3 regions of the Streptomyces sp. 2114.4 genome follow, and region 2 is predicted to be linked to each of the others. Evidence: riboswitches for the same ligand, from Rfam matches in the RefSeq annotation. Region 2 holds a riboswitch; each other region holds the start of a gene.

What was found. Region 2 has a riboswitch for cyclic di-AMP ahead of CFW40_RS26890 (M23 family metallopeptidase). Riboswitches for the same ligand answer to the same signal wherever they lie in the genome.
Region 1: it holds a riboswitch for cyclic di-AMP, as region 2 does, so the genes downstream of both, CFW40_RS21980 (C40 family peptidase) here and CFW40_RS26890 (M23 family metallopeptidase) in region 2, are expected to answer to the same signal.
Region 3: it holds a riboswitch for cyclic di-AMP, as region 2 does, so the genes downstream of both, CFW40_RS33350 (C40 family peptidase) here and CFW40_RS26890 (M23 family metallopeptidase) in region 2, are expected to answer to the same signal.

The regions. Positions count from the first base shown of each region.
Region 1 covers NZ_FYEY01000001.1:4,974,872-4,980,395, reverse strand. The annotation lists partial or broken gene pcrA (DNA helicase PcrA) at 1-771, opposite strand, end outside; cyclic di-AMP (ydaO/yuaA leader) riboswitch at 1,062-1,246, shown strand; gene CFW40_RS21980 (C40 family peptidase) at 1,254-2,399, shown strand; gene CFW40_RS21975 (hypothetical protein) at 2,607-2,960, opposite strand; gene CFW40_RS21970 (NlpC/P60 family protein) at 3,285-4,463, shown strand; gene CFW40_RS21965 (esterase family protein) at 4,579-5,524, opposite strand, start outside.
Region 2 covers NZ_FYEY01000001.1:6,099,235-6,104,758, reverse strand. The annotation lists gene CFW40_RS26895 (GntR family transcriptional regulator) at 1-414, opposite strand, end outside; gene CFW40_RS26890 (M23 family metallopeptidase) at 680-1,459, opposite strand; cyclic di-AMP (ydaO/yuaA leader) riboswitch at 1,472-1,627, opposite strand; gene CFW40_RS26885 (pitrilysin family protein) at 1,839-3,221, opposite strand; gene CFW40_RS26880 (pitrilysin family protein) at 3,260-4,600, opposite strand; gene CFW40_RS26875 (DNA topoisomerase (ATP-hydrolyzing) subunit A) at 4,899-5,524, shown strand, end outside.
Region 3 covers NZ_FYEY01000001.1:7,556,207-7,561,730, forward strand. The annotation lists gene bioB (biotin synthase BioB) at 1-393, opposite strand, end outside; gene CFW40_RS33335 (8-amino-7-oxononanoate synthase) at 550-1,776, shown strand; gene CFW40_RS33340 (LysR family transcriptional regulator) at 2,017-2,958, opposite strand; gene CFW40_RS33345 (LysE family translocator) at 3,030-3,698, shown strand; gene CFW40_RS33350 (C40 family peptidase) at 3,801-4,274, opposite strand; cyclic di-AMP (ydaO/yuaA leader) riboswitch at 4,279-4,478, opposite strand; gene CFW40_RS33355 (hypothetical protein) at 4,757-5,065, opposite strand; gene CFW40_RS33360 (ATP-dependent Clp protease proteolytic subunit) at 5,071-5,524, opposite strand, start outside.

The sequences.
Region 1 (5,524 bases), 1.1 Mb from region 2:
TGATGATGTCGTCGAAGTCCAGGGCGTTGGCCTCGCGCAGCCGCGCCTGGTACATCGCGTACGCCTCGGCCAGCGTCTTCTCGAAGCCATCGGCAGCAGTCCCCGCGAAGGTCTCCTCGTCGATGAGCTCGTTCTTGAGGTTGGAGATCTTCGCGCTGAAGGACTTGGGCGGGTAGCGCTTGGGGTCCAGATCCAGATCGCGGCAGACCAGTGCCATCAGGCGCTTGGAGTCGGCGGCGTCGTAGATGGAGAAGGAGGAGGTGAAGCCCAGCTTCTTGGACTCGCGGCGCAGGATGCGGACGCAGGCGCTGTGGAAGGTGGAAACCCACATGGCGTTGGCGCGCGGACCGACCAGCTCCTCGACGCGCTCCTTCATCTCGCCGGCGGCCTTGTTCGTGAACGTGATCGCGAGGATCTGGCCGGGGTGGACATGGCGCTGGGCGAGCAGATGAGCGATGCGGTGGGTGAGCACCCGGGTCTTGCCGGAGCCGGCGCCGGCGACGATCAGCAGCGGGCCGCCCGTGTGCACCACGGCGGCCTTCTGCTCGTCGTTGAGCCCTTCCAGCAGCGTCGCCGGGTCGAGGACCGGACGGGCGGCGCCGTCGCGGTAGTACGCCTCTCTGGGCGCGGGCGCGTCGAACCTCCCGCCGAAGAGGTCGGCGGGGATCTCCTCCGGGGCCGGGCCGTGCTCGTCCTCGGGGGCGGGGGGTGCTCCTCCTCGCCCTTGGGGCCGAGGTCCGCCAGGAAGCTGTCGTCAAAGAGGCTGCTCATCGCCCACCGAGTCTAGGCCGCCGCACTGACAGCCCGCGGCCCAGTAGGCGATTGCGGCCCGCTTTCGCCGCGGGCCGTGGCAGCGCGGCAGGTCAGACGTCCGGGGCCGGATGCCACCGGTCGGCAGCTCGTCTACCCGAATCCGACATCTGTCACGACAACCCCCGCATCGCGTTCAGGTCACAAAAAGGTTTCGGGCATATCGAACATCAGCCTTCACAGGAGCCACACGAGTTGGCTAACGTCCTCGCTCAGGCAGCCCGCCTCCCCGTGGACGACAGCGTCCGCACGGGCCGCCCACGCCGAGTCCGGCCCTGCCCTTGGGCACCCGGAGCCGGGGACCCACCAGCACCACCGGGGTGAATCGATCCGGACAGCCGCCGTCGGCGGAGATCCGGACCGTAGGGCAAGCCTTCCGTCAGCGACACCGCCCGAACCCGACAGCTAACCCGGTAGGCGGTCCACGGAAGGAGTCGCCGGCCTTGGCGTCGCATCGCAAGCCGCGCACCAGCATTCTCACCTCGCCCGGAGGACGGCGTACGGCGGTCGGGCTCACCACCGCCGCCCTCGCCTCGGCCACGCTGCTCTCGCAGTCCGCCGACGCGGCCCCCCGGGCGCCCAAGCCCACCGTCGAAGAGGTCAAGCAGAAGGTCGACGACCTCTACCACCAGGCCGAGGTGGCCACCCAGAAGTACAACGCCGCCAAGGAGCACACCGACGACCAGCGTGACCGTGTCGACGGACTGCTCGACGCCGCCGCCAAGCGGGCCGAGAAGATGAACGACGCCCGGCGCCGGCTGGGCACCTTCGCGTCGGCGCAGTACCGCACCGGCGGCATGAACCCGACGGCGCAGCTGATGCTCGCCAAGGACCCGCAGCAGTTCTTCGACCGCAGCCACCTCATGGAGCGGCTGACCGGACGGCAGAAGGAGGCCGTCTCCGACTACCAGGAGCAGCAGGCCGCGGCCGCCCGGCAGCGGGCGGAGGCGACCCGCGACCTGGAGCGGCTGCAGACCTCGCAGGCCTCGCTCAAGGAGTCCAAGCAGTCCGTCCAGCAGAAACTGGCCGAGGCCCGGCAGCTGCTGTCCGAGCTCACCGCCCAGGAGAAGGCGCGGCTGGCGGAGCTGGAGCGCCAGAAGGAGGCGGCGGCCAAGCGCAAGGCCCAGGAGGAGGCCCGCAAGCAGCAGGAGCGGGAACGCCGGCAGCACGACGGCGGCACGTCCGGCGGCCAGACCGGTGGCGGCGCCGACGACGGCGGCTCGACCGGGGGTTCGTCCTCCACCCAGGCCGAGAAGGCGCTCGCCTTCGCCCGCGCCCAGATGGGCAAGCCGTATGTGTGGGGCGCGACCGGACCCAGCTCCTACGACTGCTCGGGACTGACCCAGGCGGCGTGGAAGGCGGCCGGCGTCAGCCTGCCGCGGACCACCTGGGACCAGGTCAAAGCCGGCCAGCGGGTCGCCACCAAAGACCTCAAGCCCGGTGACCTGGTCTTCTTCTATGACGACATCAGCCATGTGGGCATGTACATAGGCGGCGGCAAGATGATCCACGCCCCGCACCCGGGCGCCGACGTCCGGGAGGAGTCGATCTACTACATGCCGATCTACGGGAGCGTCCGCCCGGGCTGAGGCCCGGCCCCCGCTCCCCCTTCAGGCCACCCCCCCACGGCCACCCCCCACACGCCACCGCGCGGCCGTCGCCTCCGGATGAGGAGTGCGATGACCGCGCGGTGTGCCGTTCGGGGAGCCTGCGTCGGCGCCCGGAGCCCGGTTCCGGGGCGCCCGCCGCTGTGGCCCGCGCCCCGAGCCCGGTTCCCGGGGCGTCCGCCGTTCCGCTCAGGTCCAGAGCACGGCGATGAAGATGTTGGCCACCGTCAGCGCGCCGACCGCGCCGAAGAGCGGCGGGGCGATCTTCTCGTCGTCCCGCTTGACGTAGACCAGCCCCAGGATGACCACCAGAACGGCCATCTTGATGCCGAGCTTGATGGTGTTGAGGCTGTGGTCCTCGGCCTGGTTGAGGCCGACCAGCACGATGCCGGTGACGAGCATCGTCAGCGCACCGTGCAGCATCGCCGGCACGAAGCGGGCGGTGCCCGCGCCCATCGCCTTCATCTGGGTCAGGAAGCCGCCCAGCAGGGAGGCGATGCCGATGATGTGCAGGCCGACGAAGAGATTGATTACTACGTCCATAGTGCTGGATCGTAGCCGCCGCATAGCACGGCTCTTCAGGCAGGGCGCCCACAATCGCCGCTTCGGTCAGGCCGGGCCCGCTCCCGGCCGTGCGGCCGTGGCGCCACGGTCACCTGCGCGCCGGTGCCGGTCGAAAGCGAACAATCCCGGGCAAGTGGACTCATCACCGCAACGCCCCGGCTTAGCGTCCTCCTCCAGGCGGTCGACTCCCCGCCCTCGCCGGCCTCCCACCGGCGTCCTGTCGGCCGCCCCGCCGTGAGGTGCGGCGGCGGTCCGTTCCCTCGTACGGACCGCCGCCGGGCCCACGGGCTCCAAGGGAAGGAAGTGACGGCCACCGTGGCCTCGCACCGCAAGCCGCGGCAGCATCCGCTCGCCGCGCTCACCGGCGGCGCACGCAGCGCACGCACCGCCCGCACGGCCGCCACCCTGGCACTGGCCGGCGCCGCCACCGCCACGGGCTTCGCCCCGGCGGCGGAGGGTGCCCCCGTCGCCGCCGTGGCCGACGGCGCCGGCCAGGCCGCGCACCGGCTCACCCCCGACCGGGTCAAGGACCGGGTCAACGCGCTGTACCAGGAGGCAGAGGTGGCCACGCAGAGCTACAACGGCGCGAAGGAAGCCGCCGGTGCCGCACGCCAGGAGCTGAGCAGGCTGCAGGACGAGGCCGCCCGCAGAACAGCGGAACTGAACGCCGCCCGCGGCGAGCTGGGCACCGTGGCCGCGAGCCAGTACCGCTCCGGCGGCGTCGACCCGACCGTACGGCTGCTGCTGTCCGCGGACCCGCAGCGCTATCTGGACGGCGCCGCGGTGCTGGAGCGGGCGGGCAGCCACCAGGCCACGGCGGTGGCCGGTTACGCGCGCCGGCTCGGCAGCGTACGGCAGATCCAGCGGCGGGCCGAGGATACTGCGCAACGGCTGGCGGACACCGAGGCGGCGCTGAAGAAGCACCGGGTCAGGGTCGTCCACAAGCTGGGCGCCGCCGAGCAGTTGCTGAACCAGCTCACGGCCGAGCAACGGCAGCGGATGGCGGGCCGTGGCGGCGCGCACGGCAGCGCCGGGCAGGGCCGGGCAGGGCACGGGACGGGGCGCGGGGGCGGTCTTCCCGGAAAGCTTCCCGCCGGCCCGGGAGCCGCCGCGGCTGCGGCGCAGGCCCCCGACCCCCGGGCCGCGCGGGCCGTCGCCTATGCCTACGCCGCCCTCGGCAAGCCGTACGTCTGGGGCGCGACGGGCCCCTCCGGCTTCGACTGCTCGGGGCTGACCCAGGCCGCCTGGAAGTCGGGCGGCGTGTCGCTGCCCCGTACGACCTACACCCAGATCAGCTCCGGGCCGCGTATCGACAGGTCCCAACTCGCCCCCGGTGACCTGGTGTTCTTCTACTCCGGCATCAGCCATGTGGGGCTCTACATCGGGGACGGCAAAATGATCCACGCCCCGCATCCGGGGGCGCCGGTGCGGATCGCGCCGATCGACCAGATGCCGTTCGCGGCGGCGACCCGGCCGGCGTAGGGCCGGTCCGCGGGCGTAGGGCGGGTCTGTCGGCGTAGGGGCGGTCTGTCGGCGGAAGGGCGGTCTGCACGGTTTCGCCTGCCTCGCGGCTCCCTCGGCCGGGCGCGCCGCGCGCTCAGCCCCTGAGCTGAGTCCCCAGCCAGCGGAAGATCTGCGGCACCTGGTGCTCCCACACCTTCATGGTGTGGCCGCCGGCGCCCGACGAGATCTGCTGGACGTTCACCGTCGTCGGGAACCTCGCGAACTGCCGCAGACCGAGGCCCGCTTGGTAGCCGTCGCCCGCCGCGCCCGACACATACAGGGCCGTACGCGGCGGCCTCCCCGCGGCGTTGGCGGACTTCAGGATGTGCAGCGGGTTGGACTCGATGCGCAGCTTGGGGTCCTTGCCGGCCAGCGAGTCACGTTCGAGCGCCGGGTCGTTGTAGCCGGACATGGCGACCGCGGCGCGGTAGCGGTCCGGGTGGGAGAGGGCCAGCTTGGCGGCGCAGTGCGCGCCCGCCGAGTAGCCGGCCAGGGCCCAGGAGTCCGCGGTGTCGCCGGCCCGGAAGTTGTCCACGATCATCTTGCGGACATCGACGGTCAGCCAGCTGTCGGCGTTGACCTTCCCGGGGATGTTGACGCAGCCGGTGTCCGCGCCGGGGAAGACGTCGGTCCGCGGGGACACCAGGATGAACGGCTTGACCTGGCCGCTTTGCATCAACGGCCGGACCTGGTCGGCCACCCGCAGGGAGCCCAGCCAGGTCTTCGCCGAGCCAGGGTAGCCGGGCAGCAGCTCGACCACGGGGAACTTCCGGTTCCGGTAGGCCGGGTCGTTGTACTGCGGCGGCAGCCATACGTACACCTCGCCCTGCACGCCCGAGATCCGGCCCTTGAGGTCGGTCATCTGCACACCCGGACCCACCTTGGGGTCGTCGGCGGGGCGGAACCGCTGGAGCTGCTTGGGCTCGTTCTTGATCTGCCGGCCGCCCATGCCGTCGGGGCCGAGGTTCCGCGCCTCCTCGATATGGCTGCCGGTGCCGAGCAGATCGCCCCAGGTGTCGTAGAGATTGTTGGCGTTGTTG
Region 2 (5,524 bases):
CTGGGCCAGCGTCTCGTGGAACCAGCCGTCCAGTTGGCGCAGATCAGCCGCGCTGCCGTGACGGGCCCGCTCACGGCCGAGCCGTACCAGGCCGCGGAGCACCTTGAGGTGAGCCGGGCTGCGGCGGACGGCCGCGCGGGCGGCGCCCAGCGGCTCCAACAGGGCGCGGACGTCGAGGAGATCGGCGGCCTCCTGCTCGGTGGGCTCGGCGACGCAGGCGCCCGCGTGGTGGCGGGTGGTGACAAACCCTTCGGACTGCAGGGTTCGCAGCGCCTCACGGACCGGCACTCTGGAAACGCCGTACCGGGCCGCAAGGATCTCTTCGATCAGCCGGCTCCCCGGCGCCAGCGCACCGGAGACAATGTCATCGCGAATCGCCGTGCACACCGCATGAGCGGAAATATGGCCTCGCATCTTCCGTGCCTCCGCCGTAATCCCCTGGAAACGCCGCCGGTCGGCGCCTTTTCCGTGACTCTATTCGACCGGAACGCCTTTCCGGTGGACTCCGGTTATTCAGGGAAATTTTTTGGCCGGAAGTTGGCGGGAGGGCTCGGCATATCCCCGGCTCCACGGCCGCGGCGCCGGATACGCCGAAGCCCCGGCCGTGGAGCCGGGGCTTCGGGCGGACGCTCGGCGCGACGCGGCCCCTGTGAGGAGCGCGGGCGGGCAGGGCGGAAGGTCAGACGTTGACGCCGTGCGAGTGCAGGTACGCGACCGGGTCGATGTCCGAGCCGTAGTCGGCGCCGGTGCGGGCCTCGAAGTGCAGGTGCGGGCCGGTGGCGTTGCCGGTGGCGCCGGAGAGGCCGATCTGCTGGCCCGGGGTGACGTGCTGGCCGACCGAAACGCCGAGCGACGACAGGTGACCGTACTGGGTGTACGTACCGTCACTCATCTTGATCACGATGTTGTTGCCGTACGAGCCGCCCCAGCCGGCCTCGACGACGGTGCCCGTGCCGACGGCGTGGACGGAGGTGCCGGAGGCGGCGTGGAAGTCGATGCCCGTGTGGCTGCCCGAGGACCACAGGCCGCTGGAGGCCTTGTAGGAGGTGGACACGTAGGAGTCGGCAACGGGGGCGACGAAGGTGTTGAGGCGCTTGCGCTCCGCCTCACGGGCGGCGCGTTCCTTGGCCTTGCGGGCGGCCTCGACGCGCCGCTTGGCCTCCTCGGCCTGCTTCTTGGCCACGGCCTCCGCCTTCGCCTTCGCCGCCGCGGCCTCCGCCTCGGCCTGCTGCTCGTCGGCCTGGGCCGCGACATGGTTGGCGAGCTCGTCACCGAGCACCACGGCATGCTGCAGACCGGTGTCGTGGGTGCGGGCCTCGTCCGTGGCCGCCAGCGCCGGCGAGGCCACGGAGGCGACCACGCCGCCGGCCGCGAGGGTGGCTATGCCGGCGATGTTGCGGGTCGTCCGAACGGGGCGGCTCGTACGACGGTGCTTCCCGGTGGCACGGATGAACGCCATGTACTGGCTTGTCCTTTCCCTCCTTCTCGCCTACCGGGTTAGCTGACGGGTTCGGAGCAGGAAGGTCTCCTACGGGCTCCTCCGGAGGGGAGTCCGATTCACCCCAAGGGACTCTGGGTCCCCGGCTCCCCAGGCTCGCGCCGTACGGGGACTCGGCGATGACTGTCCGGTGCCACGGTTGTGGCGGAGTTGTGACGGACAGCCGGACCGACGCTAAACGGGGCAACTTTCAATCGGCAAACAGAACCGCTTTTTTGTGCGGGATGCCACAAGAACCGAGGCACCGGACGCAATAAACCGGACATACGGCAACTCCCGTGGCGGACCGCCGCCACGGGAGCTGCTTTGTCGATATGTGACCTTCCGTCACATGGCGGCACTAGCCGCCGACGACCGTCACCTCACCGATGCCCAGCGCCTTGACGGGCTCGGCGATCTGCGCCGCATCGCCCACCAGGACCGTCACCAGCCGGTCCACGGGGAAGGCGTTGACGGCCGCCGCGGTCGCCTCCACCGTGCCGGTCTCCGCGAGGCGGACGTACAGCTGCGCCTGGAAGTCGTCCGGGAGGTGCTGCTCCACCTGGTCGGCGAGGGTGCCGGCGACGGCTGCCGCGGTCTCGTACTTCAGCGGCGCGACCCCGACGAGGTTCTGTACGGCGACATCCCGTTCGTCGTCCGTCAGCCCCTCTGCCGCGAGGGTGCGCAGCACGTTCCACAGGTCGTCGAGCGCCGGGACGGTGGAAGCGGTGTCCACCGACCCGCTGATGGCGAGCAGTGAGGCGCCCGTGGCCCCCTCGGGGGACGTGGGGGCGGTGGAGCGCAGCACCTGGCCGAAGGCGCGCACCCCGTAGGTGTAGCCCTTCTCCTCGCGCAGAACACGGTCCAGACGGGAGGTGAGGGTGCCGCCCAGGCAGTACGTGCCGAGGACCTGCGCGGGCCACACCCGGTCGTGCCGGTCGGCGCCGATACGCCCGATGAGCAGCTGCGTCTGGACGGCGCCCGGGCGGTCCACGATCACCACGCGGCCGGTGTCGTCGGCGACGATCGGCGAGGCCTTCAGCGGCTCGGCCGACGAGCCGCGCCACGCGCCGAGCGTCTCGGCGAGCGCGGCGTCCAGGTCGACCCCGGTGAAGTCACCGACGATGACGGCAGTGGCCGTCGCGGGCCGTACATGGGCGTCATAGAAGGCGCGCACGGCTGCGGCATCGACGCGCCCGACGGTCTCCTCGGTGCCCTGGCGCGGCCGCGACATGCGGGACGTGGCCGGGAACAGCTCCTTGGACAGCGCCATCGCCGCGCGCCGGGCCGGGTTGGCGAGCTCGTGCGGGATCTCGTCGAGACGGTTGCGCACCAGCCGCTCGACCTCGCTCTCCGGGAAGGCGGGAGCGCGCAGCGCGTCGGCGAGCAGGCCGAGCGCGCGCGGCAGCCGGGATGCCGGCACCTCGAGGGAGACCCGTACGCCCGGGTGGTCGGCGTGCGCGTCCAGGGTGGCGCCGCAGCGCTCCAGCTCGGCGGCGAACTCCTCCGCGTCATGCTTGTCGGTGCCCTCCGACAGCGCACGCGCCATGATCGTGGCAACGCCGTCCAGGCCCTCGGGTTCGGCCTCCAGGGGAGCGACGAGGTTGATCTCGACGGCGACGACCTGCTGGCCGGGGCGGTGGCTGGTCAGGAGGGTGAGCCCGTTGGGCAGTTGGCTGCGGTCGGGGGCCGGGAAGGCCCACGGCCTGGGTGCGCCGCCCTGGGGCTGCGGGTGAAAGTCCATGCTGCTCACGGGGGAATCGGCGTGGGTGGTGGCGTCGCTCACTGGTCCGCCTCCCCTTCCTCGGTGTCGGCGGCGTCGGTCGGCTCGGTGGGCTCGTAGACGAGCACCGCGCGGTTGTCGGGGCGCAGCCGGGCCTTGGCGACCGCCTGCACCTCCTCGGGAGTGATGTCCAGAACGCGCTGCACGGCGGTCAGCGCCAGCTGCGGGTCGCCGAACAGCACGGCGAAGCGGCACAGTTCGTCGGCGCGGCCGCTGACCGTGGCCAGCCGGTCCAGCCATTCGCGCTCCAGCTGGGCCTGTGCCCGCTCCATCTCCTCCGGGGTGGGGCCCTCGGCGGCGAAGCGGGCCAGCTCCTCGTCGACCGCGCGCTCGATGCCGGGGACCTCCACGCCGCCGGACGTCTTCACGTCCAGCCAGCCCAGCGAGGGCGCGCCGGCCAGCCGCAGCAGGCCGAAGCCGGCCGCCACGGCGCTGCGGTCACGGCGCACCAGCCGGTTGTACAGGCGGGAGGACTCGCCGCCGCCCAGGACGGTCAGCGCGAGATCGGCGGCGTCCGCCTCACGGGTGCCGTCGTGCGGCAGACGGTAGGCCGCCATCAGGGCACGGGCGGGCACGTCCTCCTCGACGACCTCGCGCAGCTCGCCGCCGATGACGTCGGGCAGCGTGCCGTCCCGCGGCGCCTGCTTGCCGTCGTGCGCGGGGATCGAGCCGAAGTACTTCTCGACCCAGGCCAGGGTCTGCTCGGGGTCGATGTCGCCCACGATCGACAGGACGACGTTGTTGGGCGCGTAGTACGTCCGGAAGAACGCCCGCGCGTCCTCCAGGGAGGCCGCGTCCAGATCGGCCATCGACCCGATGGGCGTGTGGTGGTACGGGTGGCCCTCGGGGTACGCCATGGCCGTCAGCTTCTCGAAGGCCGTGCCGTAAGGGACGTTGTCGTAGCGCTGGCGGCGCTCGTTCTTGACGACGTCGCGCTGGTTCTCCATGGACTCGTCGTCGAGCGCGGTCAGCAGCGAGCCCATGCGGTCGGCCTCCAGCCAGAGCGCGAGCTCCAGCTCGTGGGCCGGCATCGTCTCGAAGTAGTTGGTGCGTTCGAAGCTCGTGGTGCCGTTGAGCGAACCGCCGGCGCCCTGCACCAGCTCGAAGTGGCCGTTGCCCTTCACCTGCGCGGAGCCCTGGAACATCAGGTGCTCGAAGAGGTGGGCCAGGCCCGTACGGCCCTTGACCTCGTGGCGGGAGCCGACGTCGTACCACAGGCAGACCGCTGCGACCGGGGTCAGGTGGTCTTCGGAGAGCACCACGCGCAGGCCGTTGGCCAGCCGGTGCTCGGTCGCTGTCAGGCCGCCGGAGCCGGCTTGTTCTGTGGCCGTGTGACCCATGGGCATGTACGTCCCTTCGATCCGCTTGCGAGGAAGTTCTGTCACTGTATGCAAGCGCGTCGGCATCTGGCGAAGTCACCGGGCGGCCGGCCCGGGACCTGCGCCCTCGCGAGCCCGCAGGAGCTGAAGGGGGAGTCGCGGTCGGCGTTGTCAGTGGGGCGGTCCACAATGGTCCGCGTCAGACTCAGACATACTCGCGGGTCGATCCCTCAGCTGGTTGACCCGACTGGTTGACCGTTGTCCCGATGCCGCCTCCCCGGTATCGGCACTAGACGCAGCTAAAGGAGCCGCAGCCGCGATGGCCCGCCGCAGCACGAAGACCCCGCCGCCGGACGACTTCGAGGAGAGGATCCTCGACATCGACGTCGTCGACGAGATGCAGGGTTCCTTCCTCGAGTACGCGTATTCGGTCATCTACTCGCGCGCCCTGCCGGACGCCCGCGACGGCCTCAAGCCCGTGCACCGCCGCATTTTGTACCAGATGAACGAGATGGGGCTCCGGCCCGATCGCGGATACGTCAAGTGCGCCCGCGTCGTCGGCGAGGTGATGGGTAAGCTCCATCCGCACGGCGACGCGTCGATCTACGACGCCCTGGTGCGCATGGCGCAGCCGTTCTCGATGCGGCTGCCGCTCGTCGACGGCCACGGCAACTTCGGTTCGCTGGGCAACGACGACCCGCCCGCCGCGATGCGGTACACCGAGTGCCGGATGGCGTCCGCGACATCCCTGATGACGGAGTCCATCGAAGAGGACACCGTCGACTTCGCGCCGAACTACGACGGCCAGGAGCAGGAACCGGCCGCCCTCCCCGCCGCGTATCCGAACCTCCTGGTCAACGGCGCATCCGGCATCGCCGTCGGGATGGCGACGAACATGCCGCCGCACAACCTGGGCGAGGTCATCGCCGCGGCCCGCCATCTGAT
Region 3 (5,524 bases), 1.5 Mb from region 2:
GGCGGAGATCGTCTCCGAGACGCGGTCCACGTCCTTGTCCGTCGGGCCGCGGCCACTGGCCACCAGACAGACCCGCTTGGCGCCACCGGCGACCCCCGCGGCGGCCGCCTTGGAGGCGTCGTCCGGCTTGAGCCAGGTGTACTTCAGGATCTCCGCCTTCGACCCCAGCCGCTGCGAACAGTACGAGCAGTCCTCGGGGCACAGGCCCGACTTGAGGTTGACGAGATAGTTGAGTTTGACCCGCCGCCCGAACCACTGGCGGCGCACCTTTCCGGCCGCGGCCACGACATCGAGCAGTTCGTCATCGGAGGTGGCCAATACGGCCAGCGCCTCTTCGCGGGTCGGCAACTCGCGCCGGAGTCCCTTGTCCACCAGTGTGCTCAGCAGGTCCATGGCGTTGATCCTGGCCTACGCCACCGCCCCCGGCCAAGGAGGATTCCCACAAGGTGCCGCGATCGAGGTGTGTGTATCGCCACACCGTGGGCCTGCGGAACGACCGCTAACGTCTATCGACAGCCCACAATCGAGGCCGACAGACGAAGGACGCCGATGCCGCAGGACTCCGCCCCGCCGCTGCCGTGCGACACCTCCCCGGCGAGGCCCGCCGAGCCGTGTGCCGAGCCGACCCGCCCGGCGTACGACGCGGCCTTCGACTGGCTGGATGTGGCCAGTGCGGAGCGCCGTGACGCCGGGCTGGTGCGCACCCTGCGCCCCCGCCCGGCCGACTCCCCGCTGCTCGATCTGGCCGGCAACGACTACCTCGGACTCGCCCGGCACCCCGAGGTCGTCCGTGGCGCCGCCGAGGCCGCGCACCGCTGGGGCGCCGGCGCGACCGGCTCCCGGCTGGTCACCGGCAGCACCGAGCTGCACGCCCGGCTGGAGGCGGAACTCGCGGCGTTCTGCGGCTTCGAGGCCGCTTTGGTGCTGTCCTCCGGCTATGCCGCAAATCTCGCCGCGGTCACCGCGCTCACCGCCCCCGGCACCCTGATCGTCTCCGACGCCGGCAACCACGCGTCGCTCATCGACGGCTGCCGGCTCTCCCGGGCCCGCACCCAAGTGGCCCCGCACGCCGATCCACAGGCCATACGCGCCGCGCTGACCGGCCACGACGGCCGGGCACTCGTCGTGACCGACTCGGTGTTCTCGGTCGACGGGGACGCCGCGCCGCTCCCCGCTCTGGCCGTGGCCTGCCGGACACGGGGCGCCGGACTTCTCGTCGACGACGCACACGGACTGGGGGTGCTGGGCGAAGAGGGCCGCGGCGCGCCGTGGGCGGCCGGTCTCGCCGGCGACGGCGACGTGGTGACCACCGTGACACTCTCCAAGTCGCTCGGCTCCCAGGGCGGTGTGGTGCTCGGCCCGGCCCGCGTCATCGAGCATCTGGTCAACACCGCCCGGTCGTTCATCTTCGACACCGGTCTTGCCCCGGCGGCGGTCGGCGGCGCCCTCGCCGCGCTCCGGCTGCTGCGCCGCGAACCCCAGCGCGCCACCCGTGCCGTCGCAGTCGCCCAGGGGCTGTACGACCGGCTCACCGCGGCGGGCCTGACGGCGGTACGTCCCGCCGCAGCAGTGATCTCCGTCCGCGCCCCGTCGCCGGAAACGGCGCTCCGCTGGGCCGCCGACTGCCGTACGGCCGGACTCGCGGTCGGCTGCTTCCGCCCGCCGTCCGTCCCCGACGGGATCTCCCGGCTCCGGCTCACCGCCCGCGCGGACCTGACGGACGATCAGCTCGACACGGCGGTCGACACCATCGTGGCCACCGCGCCGACGGTCTGAAGCCGGCGGCGTGCGGAGTCGGCCCCAGGTGGTGAGGTCGTACACGGTCCGGCAGCGCTTATCGGAGACCGGCCGCCGGAAACGTTCGAGGCCGCCGGACGACGCCCCACGATGCGGGGCAACGGTTGACGCCCTGCCAACAGGCGGGATCGTACCGATCCTGCCCGGGTGTCCCGGCGGTTTGCAACGGCTGTCCTCGGTCTGCCGGTGCCACCAGGGTCTGCCGGTGCCACCAGGACATCACCCTGATCTTGGCAACCGGGTGTCCGGCGTCCCGGGCGAGTGGCGGAGGAAGGCGCCGCGCAGCAGGGCCCGCAGGGTGTCCGCGGCGGGGGTGCCTCCGGGGCGGTAGGCCACCGAGATCCGGCGGTGCAGTTCCGGTGGGTCCACCCGGCGGACCCCCAGGGGTGTCATCGACCCCTCCGCCACCATCTCCGGGACCACCGCCACCCCGAGCCCGGCGCTCACCAGCGCACACACCACCGCATAGCTCGGCGACTCACAGCGCACCGCCACACTCGCCCCGGCAGCCGCCAGCGCGGCCTCCACCTCGCGCCGGTTGGGGTTGGCCGGCGCCATGCTGACCAGCGGCTGACCGGCCAGCTCGGCGAGCGGCAGGCGTCCGGAGCCCGCCGACAGCGCATGACCGGGCGCGGTGACCAGCACCAGCTCCTCGGTCAGCAGCGGCTCCAGACGCACGCCCTCCGGCGCCGGCATCGCCTCGCCCGGCACGTACTCGTGCGTCAGCGCCAGATCGACCTCACCCCGCGCCACCGCCGCACTCGCCTGCGGCGGGACGTACTCCGTCACGCTCAGCTCCACATCGGGGTGGGCCCGCCGGAACGCGCTGAGCGCGGGCGGCAGCAGATGCGTACCGGCGGTCATGAACGTGCCGACCCGCAGCCGCCCGCCGGACAGCCCCGCCAGCCGGGACAGCTCGTGCCGCGCCTGATCCAGTTCGTCGAGGACCCGCCGGGCCCGTACGAGCAGCAGCTCACCGGCCGCCGTCAGCCGGGCACCGCGATGGTGGCGCACCAGCAGGGCCGCCCCGGCCTCCCGCTCCAGTTTGGCGAGCTGCTGGGAGAGCGCCGGAGCGGTGTAGCCCAGCCGGGCGGCGGCCCGGGTGATCGAACCGGCCTCCGCCACCGCTACCAGGGCGGCCAGCCGGGTGGGGTCGTACATAAGAATCTCTTCAGGCTCACCAAGAACATTGCCAATACCCATTAAAGCCTCTGACCGGCGAAGCTGCTCTTATGGACGGACAGCTGATCACCTTCACCGGAGTCGCCGCGGGCATGGTCGCCATGCCGGGCGCGGATTTCGCGGTCGTGGTGCGCAATGCGCTCGATTCGCGCCGGGCGGGGGTGGCGGCCGCCGTCGGAGTCGCGGGCGGGCTGCTGGTGCACACCGCCCTGGCGGTGGCCGGGCTCGCGGCGGTGCTCGTCGCCGTGCCCGCGCTCTTCGGCGCGGTCCAACTCCTGGGCGGCGGCTACCTGTTGTACCTCGGCACCCACGCCCTGATCGCGGCCGTCCGGCGCCCGGCGGCCACCACGGACGGCACGGCCCGCACGGCGGCGGGCACCCCGGCCGACGGCCGCCCGCATGCCGCTGCCCTGGACACCACGCGGAGTCTGCGCCAGGGCTTCTTGACCAATGCGCTCAACCCGAAGGCGCCCGTGCTCTTCCTCAGCCTGCTCCCGCAGTTCGTTCCGGCGGGAGCGCCCGCGCTGCCCCGTACGCTGCTGCTCGCCGCGATGGTCGTCGCCATGGCGCTGGTCTGGTTCCCCGCCGTCGCCCTGCTGGTCGACCGGCTGGGCGTCTGGCTGCGCCGCCCCTCGGTGGCCCGTGCCCTGGAAGCCACCACCGGAGCGCTGCTCACGACCCTGGGCGGCATCCTGCTCGTCGAGCTGGCGCTGTCCTGAGGGAGGTGGCGCGCCCAGGGCTGTTCAACGGGGTGCGGTGGGCCTCGGTGAAATCGGCCGAACGCACCGGAAATTGACCGATCGTGAGATGAATGCGCAGGATCAGCCCACCCGCCCGTACCAGACCGAACGGCTCCAGATCCGTTCGAGCCGCACCACGCTCCCGGCCTTGGGTGCATGCCACATCCGGCCCTGTCCCGCGTAGATGCCGACGTGGTAAATACCGCTGCGCGAATGGAAGAAGACCAGATCGCCGCGTCGGCGCGCGCCGGGCGGGATATGCCGGGTGCGGCCGTACTGTGCGGCGGCGGTGCGTGGCAGCGACCGGCCGGCCCGTTTGAACGAGTACAGCATCAGCCCCGAACAGTCGAAGGCATGCGGTCCCTGGGCGCCGTACCGGTAGGGGGCTCCGCTCTTGGAAGCCGCGATCCGCAGCGCATGGGCGGACACGGATGCGGCTTCGGCATTCCCGGCCGCTCCTGGCGCGACGGTGGTCCCGCCGAGCGTGACCAGCGTCAGAGCGGTGACGGTGCCGGCGCGCGCCAGCAGATTCGGCGTATGCATGCGCATGGTCATGCGCAAACCCTTCGTCAGCCGCCTGCGAAGGAAGACCTGTCGGGTTCGGGCAGGCGAAGATGCCCGGCCGTGCGTACGGCTTCACCCCAAGGAGCCCTCGGCCGTGTAGGCCGGGGCCCCGTCCTGCTCGGGTCCTCCGCTCCCGCCGGTCCACCTCGTCGACCGGACGTCCGGCACGGCGGCGGGATTAGGCGCCCGTCCGGACCGCCCCGTCGCTGTGGCGGGGTCTTGTCGTCGAAGGGATCGTCACGCACCTTGCATCCGAATTCCGAGTTGAAAATGCCGTATGTGAGATGGGTCACAATTGACCCGAATGGTTAGATTTGTTCCCTCAGGTGCCGCGGCGCGGGGCGTTGCACCCCGCGGACCAGGGGCGAAACATCCGGGACCGCAGGAATTGGGTCCGCGCCGCGCAATTCGTCGCCTCCTCAGATCGGGTGCGGAGGCTACGCCGTATGCGCAGCCTCGGAGCGTGTGCCGGGTCAGATTTCCTCGGGTGGCGGCATCGTCACCAGCCCGGCCCGCCGCTCACCGTCCAGCACCCGCAGTGCCCGGGTCAGCGTCGCGCGGTGCAGTTCGGTCTCGCCCCGGTGGTGCATCAACGTCAGGGCGTCCCGCAGCCGGGTGGCCTTGCCGACCAGCGCCTGGGCGGCGCGCAGCCCGCTGTAGGTGCCACCGCAGCGGGCCGGGTTGATCCGGCCCAGCAGGTCGATCACTTCCAGGTAGCTGTCGATGAGTTCCCCCTCCGCGCGGGTCAGGGCGGGCAGCGGTGGTGGTTCGGGCGGCAGCATCGGGCTCACCGCGCCGCGGGCCGGAGCGCCGACAGCTTGCGGTTACGGGTGATCTGGTCGATCAGGCCGTACTCCTGGGCGGCGGGGGCGTCGAAGATCTTGTCGCGCTCGATATCGGTGGCGATCCGCTCGCGGGTCTGCCCGGTGTGCTTCGCCAGCATCTCTTCCAGTACGTCGCGGGTGCGCAGCATTTCCGCCGCCTGGATCTGCAGGTCACTGGCTTGCCCCTGGACGGGTTCGCTGAATGACGGCTGATGGATCAGGACCCGGGCGCCGGGCAGCGCCAGCCGCTTTCCGGGAGCGCCGGCCGCCAGCAGCACCGCGGCGGACGAGGCGGCCTGCCCCAGGCAGACGGTCTCCACGTCGCACGACACGAAATGCATCGTGTCGTAGATGGCGGTCATCGCGGTGAACGAGCCGCCGGGGGAGTTGATGTAGAGCGAGATGTCCTCGTCGGGC